DNA from 2 places in the Paenibacillus sp. EKM301P genome. Region 1 is predicted to be linked to the other one. Evidence: predicted binding sites of a transcription regulator. Region 1 holds the regulator's gene; the other holds the start of a gene.
What was found. The regulator CtsR, encoded in region 1, represses protease genes until heat stress. The targets are predictions, from matches to a motif close to ATGGTCAATAAAGGTCAAACA.

Region 1 (11,518 bases):
TGCCCTGAACGACAGTAACTGGAATGCCTATTCGCTCCACCAGCATGGAATCATCTGTCCCCAAAAATCCTGACTGCTCCGCTTCCTCATAGGCCCGCAGCAGGTCGGAAAGACGAAAAGTCTGTGGCGTTTGAATACTCCACAGACTTCGGCGATCCGGCGTTGCTGTAATGATACCATCCCCGTTCACTTGCTTGATCGTATCCTTTACAGGTACTGCCGCTACAGAAGCACCAGTACGCTGAGCAGCCTCCAGGCATGAACGTACAAGCTCAGGTTGAATCAATGGCCGCACACCATCATGCACCATCACCCAATCTGTTTGCAAGTGGCGCAAACCGCGATAAACCGAATGCTGGCGTTCACTGCCACCAGCCACCACCCGTACATTTTTACCAATCTTGTATTGATGAATCCAGTCTCTGCAGCGTTCCACATCTCCAGTTCCAGTAACCATCACCATTTCATCCACTTCAGGCATTGCTGCGAATATTTCAAGTGTATGTATGAAGATGGGCTTGTCTCGCAAAAGCAGAAATTGCTTGCTCTCCTGCGTTCCCATACGGGAGCCGCGCCCGGCCGCCACAATCACGACTCCTACCTGATTGTTCATTCAAATAACTCCTGCCCTGATCGCACTTGGACGATCCGTATGATAACACATCTACTTCATCATACCTCGTTTATTGAGCTTTTTCCAATAATTTCGGTTTAGCAAAGATCATACGGCCCGCAGAGGTCTGAAGTACGCTTGTGACCAGTACTTCCATGAGAGAGCCAATATAGTCACGTCCACCCTCCACAACAATCATCGTACCATCATCCAGATAAGCTACACCTTGCCCATGCTCCTTGCCATCTTTGATAATCTGCACCATAATCTCCTCACCGGGCAGTACGACAGGCTTCACTGCATTCGCCAAATCATTAATGTTCAGCACAGACACACCTTGAAGTTCGCATACTTTATTCAGGTTAAAATCATTAGTTACAACTTTACCCTGCAACACCTTTGCAAGCTTAACCAGCTTACTGTCGACCTCTGAAATTTCCTCAAAATCCCCCTCATAGATGAGCACATTCACATCTAGCTCTTTTTGAATTTTATTCAAAATATCCAGACCCCGCCGCCCACGATTACGCTTAAGTAAATCTGAAGAATCTGCGATATGCTGAAGCTCCTCCAACACAAATTCAGGAATCACAATGGTCCCTTCAATAAAACCTGTCTTGCAGATATCCGCAATACGCCCATCTATAATGACGCTGGTGTCCAAAATTTTATGTTCCTCCAGCTTTCGTTCTTCTACATCCGTTCCCCGACCAAAAAAGCCTGAACTCCAAAAGGATGACAACTCGTCCCGTTTTTCTAGCCCAACCATCAACCCCACATATCCACATACCAAGGTAACCGCGGTCTGGATAAGTAAACCAGGTGCCCCTAACCCTGAAAAGAGTGGATAAACTGCCAAGGAAAGGATCAACCCCACCGCTAAGCCCATGACACCTGCCATCATCTCATTCATCGGAATTCGTACCAAACCTTCAATACCCTGCTGCAATCGATTCGCCACGGACGCCCCTGCGAATGAGCAGCCAACCATAAATACCACCGCTCCCGCTAACATCCAAACAGCCATTCCTGGTAAAGAACCATCACTCAACCATTGTGGCATCCACGTTACTAAGCCTCCTATCCGCTGGTATAACGTATAGCCAAACCACGCGCCGCACAATCCTGTAAAAGTTAAAATAGCCTTTCTCCACATTGAGTCTCTATACCTCCTTTATTTTCTTTTCAATAGTCTGCTATTTATTGGATACATAGCACTTCCCTTACCAGTATGGTCCATTTCCCACATAACTAACCCTGTGTTTTCACTTTTTATGCATAAAAAAAGCATTTATCCCCTTGAATGAATCAAGGAAATAAATGCTTCTTGTAGTTCTTGTCTGACACTAACGTTGCGAATGACGATATTGATCGTCCTGTTCTTCCTGTTTAGAACGATCCCGCTCACGTCCACGTCTGCGTGATAACTTCCGAATGTTCAGCTTCATACCGTACAACGCATAAAGCACCAGTGGTACAAAAATCAGCTTCGACAGCTGATCAGGAAATTTAACAGCTAGAACCACCGCTGCAATTACGACCCACGGAGCAACCCAGATCGCTTTTTTCGGAAGGCCGACCTTTTTGAAATTTGGATATCTCATGGAGCTAACCATCAAATAAGAGACTAGCAACATGGCAATCGACATGTATAACAATGAAATCTCGTTATGGAATAAGGACAACGTGGCTAATACGCCACCTGCTGCCGGAATGGGTAAACCTGTGAAATAACCTGGTACACCGGGACGTACGTTAAATCGAGCCAAACGCAATGCTCCGCACATCGGAAAAATGGCTGTAACCGTCCAAGCCAAAGCCGAATTCGCATCATGAAAAGCAACCATGTACATAATAACTGCGGGAGCAACACCAAAAGATATCATATCTGATAAGGAGTCCAGTTCTTTACCGAATTCGCTCTGGGCATTCAAAGCCCGGGCCATCCTTCCATCCAGTCCGTCCAACAACATGGCGACAATAACCATAATAGCGGCAAGACTGTATTTTCCGTCTACGGCCAATAAAATGGCGATCATTCCGAGAAACAAGTTACCCAAGGTACACATGTTCGGAATTGATTTGGTAATCATCTCTTCACCTCAATGTATGAATTGTTCCATTATAATCCTTTCACTGTATTACATTTACATTTGTCTGTCAATGAAAACTTGTTCCTGTAAACGTTTAAGCCCTTCTTTAATCGTACGTGCACGAACCTCTCCTATACCATCCACTTCATCCAGTTCTTCTATCGTTGCTGTCATGACATGTGGAAAACGTCCAAATCGCTCCACCAGATTATGAATAATTACATTTGGCAAACGAGGTATTTTGTTCAGCACCCGATATCCGCGTGCAGCAATATATTCTTCTGATGTCGCTGCTGAAGAAGGGTAGCCTAATAAACGTACTATATGATTCACATCCAGTAATTCGTCGTCCGTAGAACGTTTGAGTCCCAATATAATTTCACGGATCTTCTCGTCGCTGTCGTCTTTGGCATAATCCTTATACAGCAACCAAGCTTCTTCCTCGATATTACTGACAAGCTCCTCCATCTGCATGCTAATCAGCCTGCCCTCATTCCCGAGCTCGTTAATAAATCGTTTGATCTCCATTTTGATGCGCAGCACCATTTCGATCCGTTGAATGACATTAACGACCTCCGGCATGGTAACCAGTTCTTCGAATTCAGATGCAGTTAGATTCGTTGAGGCTTGCCCCAATACGGATCTATATTTTTCTAACGTCTGAATAGCCTGATTAGCTTTCGTTAAAATAACCCCGATTTCCTTGAGCGCATATCGTAAAGTCCCCTGATACAACGTAATAATATTACGACGCTGGGAAATAGACACAACCAGTTTGCCAGTCTGCTTTGCAACTCGTTCCGCCGTCCGATGCCGAATCCCTGTTTCTATGGACGAAATGGAAGAATCGGGAATCAATTGCGTATTGGCATATAAAATTCGTTTTAAATCCTCACTCAATATGATTGCGCCGTCCATTTTAGCCAGCTCATACAAATAGTTCGGCGAAAAGTCACAATTAATAGAGAAACCGCCATCCACGACTTCCATTACTTCCGGGCTATAGCCAACGACCAGAAGAGCACCCGTTTTGGCACGCAAAACGTTTTCCAATCCGTCGCGAAAGGGAGTTCCCGGTGCCACAAGCCGTAGCAAATCGTTCATTTTATCCAGTTGGCTCGCTTCCTTCATCCTCAATGCCCCCTAATCTAATGCGGCTGCCAGTGCATCTGCCACCGTTCCAACTCCTATAATTTGTATCCCTTTTGGATGTGTCCAGCCCTTCAAGCTTTTCTCGGGCATGATCACCCGTTTGAAACCTAATTTCTCTGCTTCTCGCACTCGCTGTTCTGCTCGGGATACAGCCCGCACCTCGCCTGTCAGTCCTACTTCACCAAAAATCACATCGTACGGCTTGGTAGGAGCATCCCTAAAGCTGGAAGCAATGCTCACCGCTATGGCTAAATCCACCGCTGGTTCATCCAGCTTTACGCCTCCAGCAACATTGAGATAAGCGTCCTGGTTTTGCAAAAACATGCCCATCCGCTTTTCTAATACGGCAATGATTAATCCCATCCGATGATGGTCAATCCCCGTACCCATTCGGCGTGGAGATGGAAAATGCGTAGCCGCAATGAGTGCTTGCAATTCAACCAACACAGGCCGGGTTCCCTCCATACTGGCAACGACTGTGGAACCAGCCACCCCCAGTGGCCGTTCGGACAGGAAGAGCTCAGAAGGATTCGCCACCTCACGCAAACCACTTTCGGCCATTTCAAAAATACCAATTTCATTCGTAGAACCGAAACGATTCTTAACCGCACGCAACAGCCGATACGTATGATGGCGCTCTCCTTCAAAATAAAGTACACAATCGACCATATGCTCCAACAAACGCGGACCTGCAATAGCGCCTTCTTTGGTCACATGCCCTACCAGTACTGTAGCAATACCTAATCCCTTGGCAATCCGCATAAATCGTGAAGTACACTCGCGCACCTGAGCTACACTACCAGGCGCACTTGTCACCTCAGGCAAATATACAGTCTGTATCGAGTCGATGACCAAAAACTCCGGCTTCAAGCTGTCCACTGCTTCTTCAATCGTCTCCAAATTCGTCTCACATAATACGTACAGACTGGGAGACAAAGCACCGAGGCGATCTGCACGTAGCTTCGTTTGGCGGACGGATTCCTCACCAGACACGTAGAGTACCTTTAAACCAGTTAAAGCCAGCTCATTAGAGGTTTGCAGCATAAGCGTAGACTTACCGATCCCCGGGTCACCACCCACCAGAACAAGTGAACCTGGCACCACACCTCCACCGAGTACACGATTTAATTCACCAATTCCCGTCAAAATTCGTGTTTCTTTGCCACTCTCCACTTCAATAATAGGAAGCGGTTTGTCTTTTGTGCTATGAGTAAGAAGGGAAGATCCCATTCCTTGAGTTTTTACAACGCTTTCCGTTTCTTCGACCATGGAATTCCATGCCTGGCATCCAGGACATTTTCCGTACCATTTAGGCGATTCATAGCCACATTCTGTACAGGAAAATTTAGTTTTCACTTTAGCCATACTTTATTCCTTGGCTCCTTCTTGACAACGATGATGTCAATTTTATCTTCACACAGCACCTGAAAGAGCTGTAACAATAAAAGTTTACCATTGAAGCTTGGCGGACGTAAAGCAATATCACAAACTTTCCCAAAGCTTTTACCCTACCCTTTCAAGGTGTTCAATACACAAAAAGGGTGCCTTCGCAATAGCTTTCCAGCCTGCGAGACACCCTTTTCTAATGTTTTATTTACTAAACTGCTTTAGGACTTCGCGGATACATTATCCTTTTTCGTTACTGTCAATGCACCGTTCTCTTCATCAATATAGAGAGAGTCGCCTTTAGAAATGTTTCCAGTCAACAGTTCCTCGGACAGGCGATCTTCAATATGCTTCTGGATTGCACGACGCAATGGACGCGCACCATACGCTGGATCGAAGCCTTCCTTGGCAAGGAAATTCTTAGCCTTGTCTGTCAACTCAAAGTCAACCTCATACTCATTCAGACGCTTACGCAGTTCCTCAGACATGAGTGAAACAATTTCGGCAATATGTTTTTCTTCGAGAGAATGGAACACGATGATTTCATCTATCCGGTTCAAGAACTCAGGACGGAAGCTTTTCTTCAGTTCATCCATCACTTTGCCCTTCATGTTATCGTAATCCGCCCCAGCGTCCACAACAGCTGTAAAACCAAGCGTGGAGTTACGTTTGATTGCCTGTGCACCAACGTTGGATGTTAGGATGATGAGTGTGTTACGGAAGTCAACAACACGTCCTTTGGAATCCGTCAGACGTCCATCCTCCAACACTTGCAGCAGAATATTGAATACTTCTGGGTGTGCTTTTTCAATTTCATCCAGCAACACAACAGAGTAAGGCTTACGACGTACCTTTTCAGTCAGTTGGCCACCTTCTTCATATCCTACGTATCCTGGAGGCGCTCCTACCAAACGGGATGTGGAGTGTTTCTCCATATATTCGGACATATCAATACGGATAACCGCATTTTCATCACCAAACATAGATTCAGCCAAGGCGCGTGCCAGCTCTGTTTTACCAACTCCAGTTGGACCGAGGAAAATAAAGGAGCCGATTGGACGTTTCGGATCTTTCAGACCGGCGCGTGCCCGGCGAATCGCCCGGCTTACTGCCTTAACAGCTTCGTCCTGCCCAATCACCCGTTCATGCAACAGTTGCTCCATATTCAGCAAACGATGTGTTTCTTCTTCCTTCAGCTTGCTGACTGGGACACCAGTCCAGATGGCAACGACCTGAGCAATATCCTCTGGTGTAACTTCGGAATCTGTACGCCCCTGTTGTTCTTTCCATTGGTTTTTAGTGACATCCAGCTCTTCACGAATTTTTTGCTCTGTATCGCGCAGTGCAGCTGCCTTTTCAAACTCCTGGCTTTGTACCGCTGAATCTTTTTCCTTACGGATATCTTCCAGACGGTTTTCCAGCTGTTTCAGGTTTGGCGGTACTGTATAGGAATTCAGCCTTACCTTGGAGCCCGCTTCATCAATAAGGTCAATAGCCTTATCCGGTAGGAAGCGATCCGTAATATAACGATCTGACAATCTTACTGCAGCTTCAATAGCCTCATCAGTGATTTTTACACGGTGATGCGCTTCGTAACGGTCGCGCAGACCATACAAGATTTGAATCGCTTCTTCTGGAGAAGGTTGATCCACGGTTATAGGTTGAAAACGACGCTCCAAAGCAGCATCTTTCTCAATATATTTGCGGTATTCATCCAGCGTGGTGGCACCGATACATTGCAGCTCGCCACGTGCCAGAGCAGGTTTCAGGATGTTGGAGGCATCAATTGCGCCTTCCGCTCCACCAGCACCAATCAGTGTATGCAGCTCATCAATGAACAATACGATATTTCCAGCTTGACGAATCTCGTCCATAATCTTCTTCAAGCGATCCTCAAATTCACCTCGATACTTAGTACCTGCTACTACAGAACCCATATCGAGTGTCATTACGCGTTTGTCGCGCAACGTTTCGGGAATCTCATTCGCTATGATTTTTTGTGCCAATCCTTCGGCAATCGCCGTTTTACCTACCCCAGGTTCACCGATCAAAACAGGATTGTTCTTTGTACGGCGGCTGAGCACTTGAATAACGCGCTCAATTTCCTTGCTGCGCCCAATAACGGGGTCCAGGTTATTTTCCTTCGCAGAAGCCGTCAGATCGCGTGCCAGACTGTCCAGAGTTGGTGTGCTGACATTAGCTGGAGCACCGTGATGGCTGGAAACCGCCTCGCTGCTGCCGAGCAATTGAAGCACTTGCTGACGCGCTTTGTTCAGACTGATACCCAGGTTGTTCAGTACACGTGCTGCTACGCCTTCACCTTCACGAATAAGGCCTAGCAAAATATGCTCGGTACCTACATAGGTATGACCCAATTTACGTGCTTCGTCCATAGACAGCTCAATGACTTTCTTAGCACGTGGAGTATAGGCAATGTTCGTCGGTTGCTCTTGACCGCGTCCAATCAGTGTTTCCACTTCATCCTGGATTTTTTCCAGTCCCAGCCCTAAACCGATTAAGGCTTTCGCTGCTATTCCTTCACCTTCACGAATGAGTCCTAGCAAAATGTGCTCTGTGCCAATGTTGTTGTGTCCCAATCGAACAGCTTCTTCCTGGGCCAAGGCAAGCACTTTCTGTGCACGTTCCGTAAATCTTCCAAACATCATATATCCTGCACCTCCACAGTGTGTATTTCAGTTCATTCTATATATTAAAGGGTTGTGCCTAATTTTTGCCGGATCAGCTTCGCCCGGTACATATCGCGCTCACCGGTATTCATTTTATCCCCAAAGCTTTTTTGTAAAAAGCCGGGTTGCGTCATCACATTAAGCTCATTCATCGCTGCAATGGAAGGACGCTCCAAAATCCCTAAATCTACACCGAGGCGTACATCGGACAGCCGCTGTGCAGCCTCCTTGGAATCCAAAACTGCTGCATATGACAAAATACCGAATGAACGCATCACCCGATCTGTAATCCGCAGCATGGATTCATTCATCAATCGTTCTCTGGCAGAACGTTCGTGCTCTATAATTTGCAGCACCACGCCATGTAGATTCTCGATAATTTCCGCTTCGGTTTGTCCCAAGGTAATCTGATTGGATACCTGAAACAAATTCCCAACTGCTTCGCTGCCTTCACCATAAATACCGCGAACTGTAAGACCCACCTGTGAAACAGCGGACAATATACGATTGATTTGATGAGTCATGACCAATACGGGCAAATGCATCATCACCGAAGCTCTCATACCTGTGCCGACATTCGTCGGACAACTGGTCAGAAAACCTCTCCGATCATCAAATGCATAATCAACATGCGCTTCAAATGCATCATCAATGACCATAGCGCGTTCCCAAGCTTCTCTAACCTGACATCCGGGATATAAGCACTGAATACGCAAATGATCCTCTTCATTTATCATAACACTAACTGATTCATCATCACTAATCAACACAGCACCGTTGCGAGATTCGTTCGCCAAATTAGGACTAATCAAGTGCTTCTCAACCAGTACCTGTTTGTCGATCTCATCCAACTCGGATATTTTCAAGGTATGAAAAGTACCAAAACGACGCAAATCATCATACTGAAGGATATCCGTTAAGCGTTGAAGCACTTCTTCCGACTGCTGATTGGTAGCAAGCATGGGAAAAGGCAGATGCTGCAAGTTACGCGCAATTCTTACCCGGCTGCTAATGACAATCTCCGAATCCGCAGCATCACCACGCATCCAATCACTTAGCGGCTTTTCCGTAAATCGGATATTGGGCATCACGCATTCCCTCCTACTCTTCACAAACTTTACTCTTCAGTCATTTCTTTTTCAAGCTTTCTGATTTGATCCCTAAGCTCAGCAGCTGATTCGAATTCTTCCTGTACAATGTGTTGTTGCATCTCTTTTTTCAAATCATCAATTTGCCGTTTAACCTTTAGTCGGCCTCCAGTACGGACCGGAACTTTCCCAACATGACTCGTACTACCATGCACACGCTTGAACAGAGGGTCCAGACGACTATCAAAATATTGATAGCATGATGGACATCCAAAACGTCCTAGCTTACTAAACTGTGTATAAGTCATACCGCAATCCTTGCATTGCAGATTTTGGGGAACACTGTGACCTGAAGACTGGCTTTTAGTGCTAGAATCAAAATCCAACATCCCTGACAACAAGCTATGAATCGAAAAGCCATTAGGTGTTCCAGGGATCATCTCCCCTTTTTCCTTCGCACATGTCTCACAAATATGAAACTCTGTCTTTTCGCCATTCACAATTTTGGTGAAATGCAAAGTTGCCGGCCGCATATTACATTCTTGGCACAGCATAAAAGCACCTCCTTCAACGTCAGGATTTTTACAAATCCCTACATCTGAATTGCAAATCTCTATTCACTGGTTAATGGATACTAGCTATTTGGCCGCCAGCAACGAGATCAGCATAGCCTTAAGCAATCTTGCTCGCAGTTGGTCACGATAGGGAAGCTTCAGCAATAATGTATCTCTTGATAAAGCAGCCTTTATTAGACCCGCTTCCCTTTTGCTTAAAAAATGAGCTTCCTCTAACTGATAAATCAATCCTTCTGCTGCCGATTGGCTAATTTCCTCCCCGATGCTCTGATGAAGGTGTGTATGGATCGCATGCTGTGCAGGTAATTGAATTCGCTGAATCCGAATATAACCTCCACCACCGCGTTTACTTTCCACCACATAACCTTTTTCCAGCGTAAACCGGGTACTAATTACATAATTAATTTGCGACGGTACGCAGGAAAAGCGGTCAGCCAGATCATTGCGCTGAATCTCCACTAAGCCTTGGGGACTTTCCAGCAGCATGCTCTTCAAATATTGTTCAATAATGTCGGAAACATTGCGCATTTCATCATCCTCCACTAACGGAAACGCAAGTATTCAAATACATTTCACGCTCCACAGAGTCCGCCGTATATTGAACTTAACCAAACGGTATAGTCACGAATCTAAGCTGTATTCAGGCTATTGCCTGTTCTACATCCATTGAAATTGTACCGTTTCGTTTCTAGTGTGACCTTTATTTGCGATAAATCATACACTTCTCTTCTGTCCATAAGAAGCAGCTCCTAACTATACGCAAATCATGTCATTATTGCTATACTTCTGTAGATTCACACTGGTTCTGATTGACTTTGACTTTCTTTGACTATATTCGTATTATAGCACAAATTTCATTTTTGCCAAGGGGTCAATACCATTTTTCGCAATCTAATTATGTTTTATACTATAGAATAAAAAAACTCTCCCATTATGGAAGAGCTTTGAATAATTATGATATCCCACATCCAATTTGGTTAAAAAGAGTTGGGCATTAAGAAAATCTAATTGGGCCTTTATCAGAAAAAATCCAATAGGAACGTTTGTTTTGTTGGTATTACACGTTTAAGTGCAGCCACAGACTCACTGCTTCCTTCAATGCGCCCCCAATTAAACAGGTTATCAGCTTGCTGGTAGCCGAGCATTAAAGTTGTTAATGACTGAATTCCCAGTTCCAAGTCAGCTACTGTATCGTTCTCAGGCAAATTACTTGTATCCACTCTTGCCAGATGTCCTTGCCCCTCCGTAGTAATCGTTAATCTCCATACTCCTTCATTCCAAGGAGCATACCGATCTGTCAGATGTAAGGTTAAACTTGTTTCCTCTCCAATCTGCTCAAAAGGGTATCTCTCTACAAAAGCAACAGCATCCACAATACGCCCCATAAAATAAGGCACCGTTTCCTGTTGAATTCGCGGATCATCGAGTAAAAAAGGCAGATTGTCATCTGCTGGAACGTAAATAAATTTACCTTGGGTTATCATTGAGTCATGATTTGCAAAATAAGTCCACAAAGCCCGACGTGCCGTCTCATTTTCATATACCAACTCATCACAATTTAACTGTTTATCTTCTATTTTGTATAGTGCATATCCCTGAGGATCGCCTGCATCTGTGTAATATACTACAGTTCGATAATTCTCATTTAAAATCCGTTCCTGCCACCATGCCTTATCTCGTACCAGCGTACCATTGTAACGTGAAGCATACGATTGATACACTTGGTCTAGTTCTGAAATATTTTTGATATCCCGTTTGACTATACCTTCTGTTTTAAGTTTAGCAGGGAATTTATCAATTGGAATGACGTATTTTTTGTACTCAGTATACGTTTCCCATCCAAATTTACGATAGAAGGCAAAAGAAAATGGATGCAGAAAAGAAAGGCTTTGTCCTGCGGTCTTCATTTCTTCAAGCGCATGCG
Region 2 (11,518 bases), on a different contig from region 1:
CAACTTGGACAAAATTGGTCAGCTGCTGGATGAGGCTACAAACTCCGGTGCAAACAACGTAGATAATATACAGTTTTCCGTAGAGAATCCTTCTTCTTATGAGGAAGCTGCTATTGCAAAAGCGTTGGATAACGCTCAATCCAAAGCCAGTGCCGTAGCAAAATCAGCTAAACGCGGCTTAGGGGCTCTGGTGAATGTGACAGTAGATGGCGGGGAAGCTCAGGTTTTCACACAACGTGAGAATGCCATGTCCAAAGCGCTCATGGATATGAGTGGCGGAACAGAGATACAGTCGGGCCAAGTAACGGTGAAAGTCCAAGTGTCTGCCCAATATGAGATGAACTAGTATAGGCCATTAAACGGAGCCGCAAGCGCCTGCAACATTGCAGGGTGACTTGTTGGCTTCTTTTGTCTATTGAAACCGTTTTGTAATGAGTCTGTCATAGCTAATGGCTGTTAGGTGTACAGATTGAAATCAGTGAGTGTACAGATTGTAAACCACATACAATAGGGTATAGATATAATAAGAAAAGTGATCAAAACACATAGATAATACAGATTCACAATAGGAGGAATACTTACGATGAACAAGCATACGAAAAAATGGGGCTCAGCACTGCTGGCAGCGGGAATCTTAGCAGGGGTTGCGGTCGTTCCCGTTTCCTATATTGAGGCAGCTTCGACCAAACAGCAGCAAGCGACAACACAGCAACCAGGGGTCACCATCCAATGGAATGGTAAAACGTTGGCCGCTAAAGGTGTACAAGTGAACGGGAACACAATGATTCCAGTGGCAGCACTGCGTGATAGTTTGGGAATTCCGGTGAGCTATGACACCAAGGAAGGGACATATACAGTGGGGAGCGGGTACAACAAGCTCTATATCGTGGTCTCCTCCTCGGATGCCTATGCCAATGTGAACGGGATCAACACGCGCAGCATGGATGCCAAAATGATCGCCGGGAAGCTATATATTCCTATGAGTCTGCTGAAAGACTATCTGGGTATCGATGCGCAGTGGAATGCAACTCAGAAAACAGTAACATTGAGTAAAAGCCAGCTAAATCCGATCACAATTGCATCTCAGACGCTTCCAGCTTCGAGTAATGCAAAGGTATCCTATAAGATTAAGTATCCGCAAATCAGCGGCAGCCAGCTGAATCCTGAGGCTCAACAGGCCATTAATAATATGCTTAAAAAGCATGCAGAGACAGTATTGGCAGCAGGCAAAAAGATGGTGGCAGAGGGAGAGGTTACAGCAGAAAGACCGTATGATTTCGAAAATGATTTTGCAATTGCCTATAATAAGGACGGTATTCTAAGTGTGATTATGCAGGACTACTCGTATACAGGTGGCGCACACGGTATGACGGCACGTAAAGGATATACGTTCTCGCTTGCTGATGGTAAGCTGTTGCAATTGTCTGACGTATTGAAGGCAAATCCTAACTACAAAAAGTTCCTGAATGCTGATTTGAAGAAAAAAATTGATGCGCTCCAGGCTGGCGAAGGTTTTGAGAAATTTAAAGAGTTGGCCTCAGATCAGAATTTTTATGTGACCAACAGTGGAGTAACCATCGTGTTTGATTTGTATGATTATGCGCCATACGCTTATGGAATTCCGGAGTTTACTTACTCGTTCGCTCAACTGCTGCCTCAGGGCGGTAAGCCTTTTGCGGGACAAAATCAATAATCTGGATTAGTTATATATTGAAAATTAATAGTAAATAAAAAAGACTGCCTACCGGATACGAAAATCCGAGGCAGCCTTTTTATTTACCAGCTATTCAGAAGAAAACCACTTTTCTTATACACCTTCTGGAGAGGAGCTAGTTAACACTTTATCAATAATACCGTATTCCTTGGCATCATCAGCGGACATGAAATAGTCACGGTCTGTGTCTTTTTCGATGCGTTCCAGTGGTTGACCTGTGCGATCTGCGAGAATGCGGTTCAACTTGTCACGCATTTTCAGAATGCGACGGGCGCGAATTTCGATATCCGTTGCCTGTCCTTGTGCACCGCCTAGTGGCTGGTGAATCATAATTTCACTGTTTGGCAAGGCAAAACGTTTACCTTTGGCACCTGCATTCAGCAAGAAAGCACCCATGGAAGCAGCCATACCTACACAAATGGTAGATACGTCAGGTTTAATGTATTGCATCGTATCGAAAATGGCCATACCAGCTGTGATGGAACCGCCAGGGCTGTTAATATACAAGTGAATGTCTTTTTCAGGATCTTCAGCAGCCAAAAACAGCATTTGGGCAATAATTGAGTTGGCTACAACGTCATTGACGTCCGAGCCCAACAAAATAATGCGATCCTTCAACAGTCTGGAATAAATGTCATAGGCGCGTTCGCCGCGGTTACTTTGTTCTACTACCATAGGAACATAGCTCACGTCAAAAAACCTCCCTTAAATCGTTAGTGGATTTGGTGGATATGCCGAATACACATCCCTATTTATAAACTGTTACCGTATTAACCACATGATAAACAATTTCAAACAAAAAGTCAAAGAAAGTCAAACTATTGATTAAAAAAAAGAACGCTTAGCGCTCTTTTTGGTTAAAAACATTATATGGAACATTTAGCCAATCATATAAAACGACGCGCCCGCGAGGAATCGAACCTCGATCTCAGGCTCCGGAGGCCTACGTCATATCCGTTGGACCACGGGCGCAAAGATGAATCATTACAAGCAACCAACTAATTAATTGGAAACAAAGATGATTATATGATATACGGCATTGAATTGCAAGCTTTTATTACGTGCGCATATTCACATAAAAAGTTGAGAAATATAGGTTCAGATAGACTTGCATGTGAAGCAAATATTGGGTAAGATATACGTGGGACTTAAAAAGTTATCCCGGGACATTTTAAGACCAGTTAGAGATATAGCATAGAGACAGAACTTAGAAGTGTGCGGGAGTGGAAAGCATGCGAAAGATATTAGAAATACAGAAGCAGCTTCTGCCCGACCTCATGGATGTTTTGAAAAAAAGGTACACGATCCTGCATCAGATTATGTTGTCCGAAGTTATCGGACGCAGAACACTGGCAGCTTCACTGGATATGACCGAGCGCGTACTGCGCGCTGAGACTGATCTCCTTAAAGCGCAAGGGCTAATTGAGATTGAGAGTGTGGGCATGAAGGTGAGCAAAGCAGGACTGGATCTGCTGGAACAGCTGGAGCCGATTGCGAACAACTTGTTCGGCCTGTCCCAATTGGAGGATCAGATTCGTCAAGCCTACGGTTTGAGGAAGGTGGTTGTCGTTCCAGGGGATTCGGATGCTTCACCGTTAGCGAAGCAGGAACTGGGCCGTGCTGGCGCAAAGGCGCTGCTGAGTGTTATGGATGACGAGGACGTGGTCGCTGTAACAGGTGGCACGACGATTGCAGATGTGGCGGAACAACTGGCATTACCTGCTAACGGCCCGCTTAAGGGCGGATGGTTTGTACCGGCACGCGGGGGTTTGGGAGAGAGCATGGAAATGCAGGCAAATACAATTGCCTCCACGATGGCTCGCAAGGTCGGCGCTCAATACCGTCTGCTCCATGTACCGGATTTGCTCAGCAATCATGCTTACAACTCCTTGCTTGAGGATACGAATATTCAGGATATATTAAGCCTGATTCGAGAGAGTCGTATTATCATTCACGGGATAGGCAACGCCATAGCAATGGCCCACAGACGCAAGCTTGACCCTGAAACCTTTGCCCAGATCAGCAATGAGGGTGCGGTCGCCGAATCGTTTGGTTATTATTTTAACGAAGACGGCGTCGTTGTTCACAGAATGCTGACGCTCGGACTCCGTTTGGAGGACATCAGGCGTACGGAGACGGTGTTAGGTGTGGCTGGAGGCAAGAGCAAGGCTGCTGCTATTCATGCAGTATTGCGTTTCGGACAGGAAGACATTCTTGTCACCGACGAAGGCGCTGCTGCCGAGATTGTAAGCCGTTATTTAAGAGATTGATAAGGTTTTTTAATTGTGTTGTCTTGACGGGCTTTCGGGTCTGTCTTGAATATATAAAACTAAACTAAACGAACTTTGGGAGGAACTCACTCATGACAGTTAAAGTTGGTATTAACGGTTTCGGACGTATTGGACGCCTTGCTTTCCGCCGTATTCAAGACGTAGAAGGTATTGAAGTAGTAGCAATTAACGACTTGACAGATTCCAAAATGCTGGCACATCTGTTGAAATATGATACAACACAAGGTACTTTCCAAGGACAAGTAGAAGTACATGACGGTTTCTTCAAAGTAAACGGTAAAGAAGTTAAAGTTTTGGCTAACCGTAACCCTGAAGAATTGCCTTGGGGAGACCTGGGCGTAGACATCGTTCTGGAATGCACAGGTTTCTTCACAACTAAAGAAGCTGCTGAGAAACATTTGAAAGGCGGCGCTAAAAAAGTTGTTATCTCCGCTCCAGCTACTGGCGACATGAAAACTGTCGTTTACAACGTAAACCATGAAATTCTGGACGGAACTGAAACTGTAATTTCCGGTGCTTCTTGCACAACTAACTGCTTGGCTCCTATGGCTAAAACACTGCAAGACAAATTTGGTATCGTTGAAGGCTTGATGACTACAATTCACGCTTACACTGGCGACCAAAACACTTTGGATGCTCCACATGCTAAAGGTGACTTCCGTCGTGCTCGCGCAGCAGCTGAAAACATCATCCCTAACACTACTGGTGCTGCTAAAGCAATCGGTCTGGTTATCCCTGAGCTGAAAGGTAAATTGGATGGTGCAGCTCAACGTGTTCCAGTACCAACAGGTTCCCTGACTGAGCTGGTAACAGTTCTGGAGAAAAACGTAACTGCTGAAGAAATCAACGCAGCGATGAAAGAAGCTTCCGATCCTGAAACTTACGGATACACTGAAGATCAAATCGTTTCTTCTGACATCAAAGGTCTGACTTTTGGTTCCCTGTTTGATGCAACTCAAACTAAAGTTCTGACTGTTGGCGACAAACAATTGGTTAAAACTGTAGCTTGGTATGACAACGAAATGTCCTACACTGCACAATTGATCCGTACGTTGGAATACTTCGCTAAATTGGCTAAATAAGAATTCCTTATCGAGCAACATCATAGAGCGGAAACAGGTGTTATTGTTTCCGCTCTTTATATATCAAAATGTGCCTTAAATTCCTGTTTCGTAAAATTATAAGGGTGCGGAGGAATATGGAGATGAACAAAAAGAGCGTACGTGATATAGAACTGAATGGAAAACGGGTGTTTGTTCGTGTAGATTTTAACGTTCCGGTTGAGGATGGTAAAATTACCGATGACAAGCGTATTCGCGAAACCTTGCCAACCATTAACTACCTGATTGAAAAAGGTGCAAAAGTTATTTTGGCGAGTCACTTTGGACGTCCAAAGGGTCAAGTTGTTGAATCCATGCGTCTGACTGCTGCTGGTGTGCGTTTGTCAGAACTGCTTAATAAGCCTGTTGTTAAGGTGGACGAAGCAGTTGGCGAGGCTGTTAAAGCGAAAGTGGCTGAACTGAAAAACGGCGATGTGCTATTGCTTGAAAATGTACGCTTCTACCCAGGAGAAGAGAAAAATGATCCTGAACTGGCGAAGCAATTTGCTGAGCTGGCTGACATTTTCGTGAATGATGCTTTTGGTGCAGCACACCGTGCTCATGCTTCTACAGAAGGTATCGCGCATCTTCTTCCGGCTGTTTCCGGCTTGCTGATGGAAAGAGAGTTGTCTGTTATTGGTAAAGCCCTGTCGAATCCAGATCGTCCTTTTACAGCCATTATTGGCGGTTCCAAAGTAAAAGACAAAATCGACGTAATCGACAACCTGTTGAACATTGCAGATAACGTAATTATTGGCGGCGGTTTGACTTATACATTCTTCAAAGCTCAAGGTCATGAAGTGGGTCAATCTTTGCTGGATGAATCCAAACTGGACGTTGCTCTTGGATTTATTGAAAAAGCGAAGAAGCTTGGCAAAAACTTCTACCTTCCTGTGGATATCGTTATTTCTGACGATTTCAGCGCTACAGCGAACACGAACATTGTGGACATCGACGGCATTCCTGCAGATTGGGAAGGCGTGGATATCGGACCGAAAACTCGCAAAATCTATGCAGATGTTATCAAAAACTCCAAATTGGTTGTTTGGAATGGACCAATGGGTGTATTTGAAATCGAGCCTTTCGCTGGCGGTACTCGTGAAGTAGCGGAAGCTTGTGCTACAACAGAAGCATACACCATCATTGGTGGCGGTGATTCTGCGGCTGCGGCTGAAAAATTCCACTTGGCTGACAAAATGGATCACATCTCCACTGGCGGCGGCGCATCCCTGGAATTCATGGAAGGCAAAGCACTTCCGGGTGTTGTTGCACTTAACGATAAATAATCAAACGCATTACGCGTAATAAAGGCTTTAGGGCACCTAATAGTTAGGAGTTGAAACCATTGAGAACACCGATTATCGCGGGTAACTGGAAGATGTTCAAAACCGTACCAGAAGCTAAAACCTTCATCGAAGAGATCAAAGGTAAAGCAGAGGTTGCAGGAGTGGAGAGCGTTATCTGTGCTCCATTTACAAATCTTCCTGCTCTGGTTGAAGCAGTAAAAGGTACATCTATTAAAATCGGCGCACAAAACCTGCACTTTGCAGAAGATGGCGCATTTACAGGTGAAATCAGCGGCGGAATGCTGAAAGATCTGGGCGTAGACTACGTTGTGATCGGACACTCCGAGCGTCGTGAGTATTTCAACGAAACAGACGAAACGGTGAACAAAAAGGTTCATGCAGCATTCCGTCATGGATTGACACCAATCGTATGCGTAGGCGAAAAGCTGGAAGACCGTGAAGCAGGTCAAACCAAAGAAGTTGTAAAAGTGCAAACTGTAGCAGCTTTTGCTGGTCTGGCTAAAGATCAAGCGGCACAAGTTGTAGTTGCTTATGAGCCAATCTGGGCCATCGGAACAGGCAAATCCTCCACTTCGCAGGATGCGAATGAAGTGATTTCCTACATCCGTAGTTTGATTAAAGAGCTGTATGATGAAAATACAGCAAATGCTGTACGTATTCAGTACGGTGGTAGTGTAAAACCTGAAAATGTTACTGAGTACCTGGGTCAAAGCGATATCGACGGCGCGCTCGTGGGCGGTGCCAGTCTTCAACCGGCGTCGTACATCGCGCTTGTTGAGGGGGCGAAGTAAGATGACAGCACCAAAACCGGTAGCTTTAATTATTATGGACGGATTCGGACTGCGTGACACTGTGGAAGGCAATGCGGTTGCACAGGCCAATAAACCGAATTACGACCGGTATTTAAAACAGTATCCACATACTACTTTGACGGCTTCTGGTGAAGCGGTGGGTCTGCCGGAAGGACAAATGGGTAACTCCGAAGTAGGTCACTTGAACATCGGCGCAGGCCGAATCGTATATCAAGATTTGACTCGTATTTCGAAGTCCATCCGTGAAGGCGAGTTCTTCGACAATGAAACATTGGTTAAAGCCGTGCAGCATGCGAAGAAGAACAACACTAAACTTCACTTGTACGGACTTCTGTCCGACGGTGGTGTGCATAGCCATATCAGCCATCTGTTCGCTATGCTGGATCTGGCTAAAAAAGAAGGATTAACCGAAGTGTACATTCATGCTTTCATGGATGGACGTGACGTTATGCCTGATAGCGGCGTAGGCTTTATGCAACAACTGGTCGCTAAAATTCAGGAAGTGGGCATTGGCCAAATTGCAACCGTACAAGGACGCTATTATGCAATGGACCGCGACAAACGTTGGGAACGTGTTGAGAAATCTTACCGTGCAATCGTATACGGTGAAGGCCCTCAATATACCGACCCACTCGAAGCATTGAAGGAATCGTATGAAAAATCAGTGTTCGATGAATTTGTGGAGCCAACTGTTATTGTGAAGGCTGATGGAAGCCCTGTAGGGCTGGTTGAAAGCAATGACTCTGTCGTATTCCTGAATTTCCGTCCTGACCGTGCGATTCAATTGTCTCAAGTATTTACCAATGAAGATTTCCGTGGTTTTGACCGTGGGCCACAATGGCCTAAAAATCTGCACTTTGTTTGCCTGACCTTGTTCAGTGAAACGGTTGGAGGCTTTGTTGCCTATGAACCGAAAAACCTGGACAACACGTTTGGCGAAGTGCTGGTACAAAACAACAAAAAGCAATTGCGTATTGCTGAGACAGAAAAGTATCCGCACGTTACTTTCTTTTTCAGTGGCGGACGCGATGTGGAGCTTCCTGGCGAAACTCGTATTTTGATCAACTCGCCTAAAGTGGCTACATATGATCTGCAGCCTGAAATGAGTGCGTATGAAGTAGCGGATGCTGCTGTTAAGGAAATCGAAGCCGACAAGCATGATGCGATTATCCTGAACTTTGCCAATCCGGATATGGTTGGACACTCCGGTATGCTGGAACCAACAATTAAGGCAGTAGAGACGACGGATGAATGTGTTGGACGTGTTGTAGATGCAGTTAAAGCCAAAGGCGGCGTGGTAATTATCATCGCTGACCATGGTAACGCGGATATGGAAATTGATGAGCAGGGACGTCCGTTCACAGCTCACACAACGAATCCGGTTCCGTTCATTTTGACTGACGAAAATATCGTTCTACGTGAGCATGGAATTCTGGCTGACGTAGCTCCAACGCTTCTGGATTTGATGCAACTTCCGCAACCTGCGGAAATGACAGGAAAATCTATGATTGCATCCCGCAAGTAAGCTTGATTTAATAAGTATAGGTTTGACCAATAAATTATGAATTACAAAGGAGATTAAGTACAAATGACTATTATTTCTGACGTGTACGCTCGCGAAGTCCTCGACTCCCGTGGTAACCCTACGGTTGAAGTTGAAGTATATCTGGAATCCGGTGCGATTGGTCGCGCTATCGTTCCTTCTGGTGCATCCACAGGCGCTCACGAAGCTGTAGAGCTTCGCGATAACGACAAATCCCGTTACCTGGGTAAAGGTGTTCTGCAAGCAGTTAAAAACGTGAACGAAATTATTGCTCCTGAAGTAATCGGCTTGGATGCTGTGAACCAAGTAGAAATCGATACACTGATGATCAAATTGGATGGTACTCCAAACAAAGGTAAACTGGGTGCAAATGCAATTCTGGCTGTATCCATGGCTGTCGCTCGCGCTGCTGCTGAAGCTCTGGGCTTGCCACTGTACACTTACCTGGGTGGATTCAACGCTAAACAATTGCCAGTACCAATGATGAACATCGTTAATGGTGGTGCTCATGCCGACAATAACGTTGACGTACAAGAATTCATGGTTCTGCCTGTAGGCGCTCCTACATTTAAAGAAGCTCTGCGTGTTGGCGCAGAAATCTTCCATAACCTGAAATCTGTACTGAATTCCAAAGGCTTGAACACAGCTGTTGGTGATGAAGGTGGTTTTGCTCCTAACTTCAAATCCAACGAAGAAGCTCTGTCCACTATTATCGAAGCAATCGAAAAAGCTGGTTACAAACCAGGTGTTGACGTATTCCTCGGTATGGACGTTGCCTCCACTGAGTTCTTCAAAGATGGCAAATACACTTTGGAAGGCGAAGGCAAATCCTTCACTTCTGCTGAGTTCGTTGACCTGCTTGCTTCTTGGGTTGATAAATACCCAATCATCACAATCGAAGATGGCTGCTCCGAAGATGACTGGGAAGGTTGGAAATTGCTCACTGAAAAACTGGGCAACAAAATCCAATTGGTTGGTGACGACCTGTTCGTAACTAACACCGAGCGTCTGGCTAAAGGTATCGATGAAAACATCGGTAACTCTATCCTGATCAAAGTAAACCAAATCGGTACGCTGACTGAAACATTCGATGCTATCGAATTGGCTAAACGCGCAGGATACACAGCTGTAATCTCTCACCGTTCCGGTGAATCCGAAGACAGCACAATCGCTGATATCGCTGTTGCAACAAATGCAGGCCAAATCAAAACTGGTGCTCCTTCCCGTACTGACCGTATTGCGAAGTACAACCAATTGCTCCGCATTGAGGATCAACTGGGCGAACTGGCTCAATACCATGGCCTGAAATCTTTCTACAACCTGAAAAAATAATATTGCGAAAAATGCTGACAGCGTCTTAGATTGATGGTTTATGATCACGAAGTCTGAGGCCCGAAGCTTTTACGCATGAATTAACCAGACCTGCTCGCTATATGCAAGCAGGTCTGGTTTTTGTTATGAATAATGTATCTATTATCTACACAAGCTTAATGGCTAAGTGTCTTACTGTAGCTGTTGTTATCTACTGGAAGCTGTGGTAGAATAAAAATAGTGTTTTGCGTTAATTTCCGGCTATTTAAAGCATGATATGTGCATGTTTTCATAAAAGAGGCTGTGTTGTTTTGCAAAACAGATGTATAAGCTCAGGAGGTGGGATTTTTCATGGAAATCTTTTTGAAAGTGCTGCTCGTTGTGTTCTCGATTGCTGTTATAGCGGTTGTTTTACTGCAAAAGGGGAAAAGCGCAGGTTTGTCCGGTGCCATCTCTGGCGGTGCTGAGCATCTGTTCGGCAAGACCAAAGCTCGCGGTATGGATTTGATTTTACAACGCGTAACTGCTGTTTTGGGTGCATGTTTTATGATCGTTTCCGTTTTGGTTGCATTTTTCGCAAAATAAGATAAGTATATACCTTAAGCCTTCGTTTCATGGGAAACGGGGGCTTTTTTGGATTTTGGACAGGCAGGGATGCCGTCGATTAAATTCGTGTATACTAGGGTATGAGTATATTAAGAGCCTTGTATCAGGAACAAGGAACATGCGGATTTATTACTGAAAATTAAAGGTCACCCGAGGTGGACAAAATTATGATAACAGAGCAACAACTACTTGATTTCATGCGCGAGACCGCATACAAGCCTATGACATACCAGGAGCTGGAGCAACATTTTGATGTTAAGGATGCAGAAGAGTTTCGTGAATTCCTTAAGCTTTTGAACGCATTGGAGGAAGACGGGAAAATTTTGCTGACCCGCACGAACCGTTATGGTGTTCCAGAACGGATGGATTTGCAGCGCGGGCGTTTGCAGGCTCATGCCAAGGGCTTTGCTTTTTTGATTCCAGAGGACCGGGAGCACCCGGATGTATACATTCATGCTAACGACTTAAAGAGCGCAATGAATGGAGATACGGTACTGGTAAGAGTGACGTCAAAGGGACCTGCGGGTGGCCGATTAGAAGGGGAAGTTGTGCGAATCGTGAAGCGCGCAGTGCTTCAGGTAGTCGGTGTGTTTCAGAGTCACGAAGCATACGGTTTTGTTTTGCCGGATGATAAACGTATTAACCGGGACATTTTCATTCCTAAGGACAGCTTTAACGGAGCTGTGAACGGGCAAAAGGTCGTCGTGCGTATTGTGAGCTATCCGGAAGGACGTGCAGCGGCAGAAGGCGAAGTGCTGGAGGTGCTGGGTCATAAGGATGATCCGGGCGTTGACATCTTGTCCGTTATTCGCAAGCATCAGCTCCCGGAAGCCT

Region 2: a site for CtsR is predicted at 2,514-2,534, ahead of clpP (ATP-dependent Clp endopeptidase proteolytic subunit ClpP). Genes of this name have one in related genera too.

The regions. Positions count from the first base shown of each region.
Region 1 is NZ_JAALFM010000017.1:782-12,299, reverse strand. Features, by position in the region: gene ispD (2-C-methyl-D-erythritol 4-phosphate cytidylyltransferase) at 1-613, opposite strand, end outside; gene HFD99_RS22915 (PIN/TRAM domain-containing protein) at 684-1,769, opposite strand; gene pssA (CDP-diacylglycerol--serine O-phosphatidyltransferase) at 1,960-2,706, opposite strand; gene disA (DNA integrity scanning diadenylate cyclase DisA) at 2,761-3,837, opposite strand; gene radA (DNA repair protein RadA) at 3,850-5,223, opposite strand; gene clpC (ATP-dependent protease ATP-binding subunit ClpC) at 5,466-7,910, opposite strand; gene HFD99_RS22890 (protein arginine kinase) at 7,955-9,019, opposite strand; gene HFD99_RS22885 (UvrB/UvrC motif-containing protein) at 9,049-9,573, opposite strand; gene HFD99_RS22880 (CtsR family transcriptional regulator) at 9,658-10,122, opposite strand; gene HFD99_RS22875 (GNAT family N-acetyltransferase) at 10,614-11,518, opposite strand, start outside.
Region 2 is NZ_JAALFM010000007.1:190,497-202,014, reverse strand. Features, by position in the region: gene HFD99_RS18060 (SIMPL domain-containing protein) at 1-346, shown strand, start outside; gene HFD99_RS18055 (PdaC/SigV domain-containing protein) at 584-1,693, shown strand; gene clpP (ATP-dependent Clp endopeptidase proteolytic subunit ClpP) at 1,808-2,404, opposite strand; tRNA gene HFD99_RS18045 (tRNA-Arg) at 2,615-2,686, opposite strand; gene HFD99_RS18040 (sugar-binding transcriptional regulator) at 2,947-3,984, shown strand; gene gap (type I glyceraldehyde-3-phosphate dehydrogenase) at 4,077-5,087, shown strand; gene HFD99_RS18030 (phosphoglycerate kinase) at 5,210-6,391, shown strand; gene tpiA (triose-phosphate isomerase) at 6,451-7,203, shown strand; gene gpmI (2,3-bisphosphoglycerate-independent phosphoglycerate mutase) at 7,205-8,749, shown strand; gene eno (phosphopyruvate hydratase) at 8,813-10,099, shown strand; gene secG (preprotein translocase subunit SecG) at 10,430-10,663, shown strand; gene rnr (ribonuclease R) at 10,852-11,518, shown strand, end outside.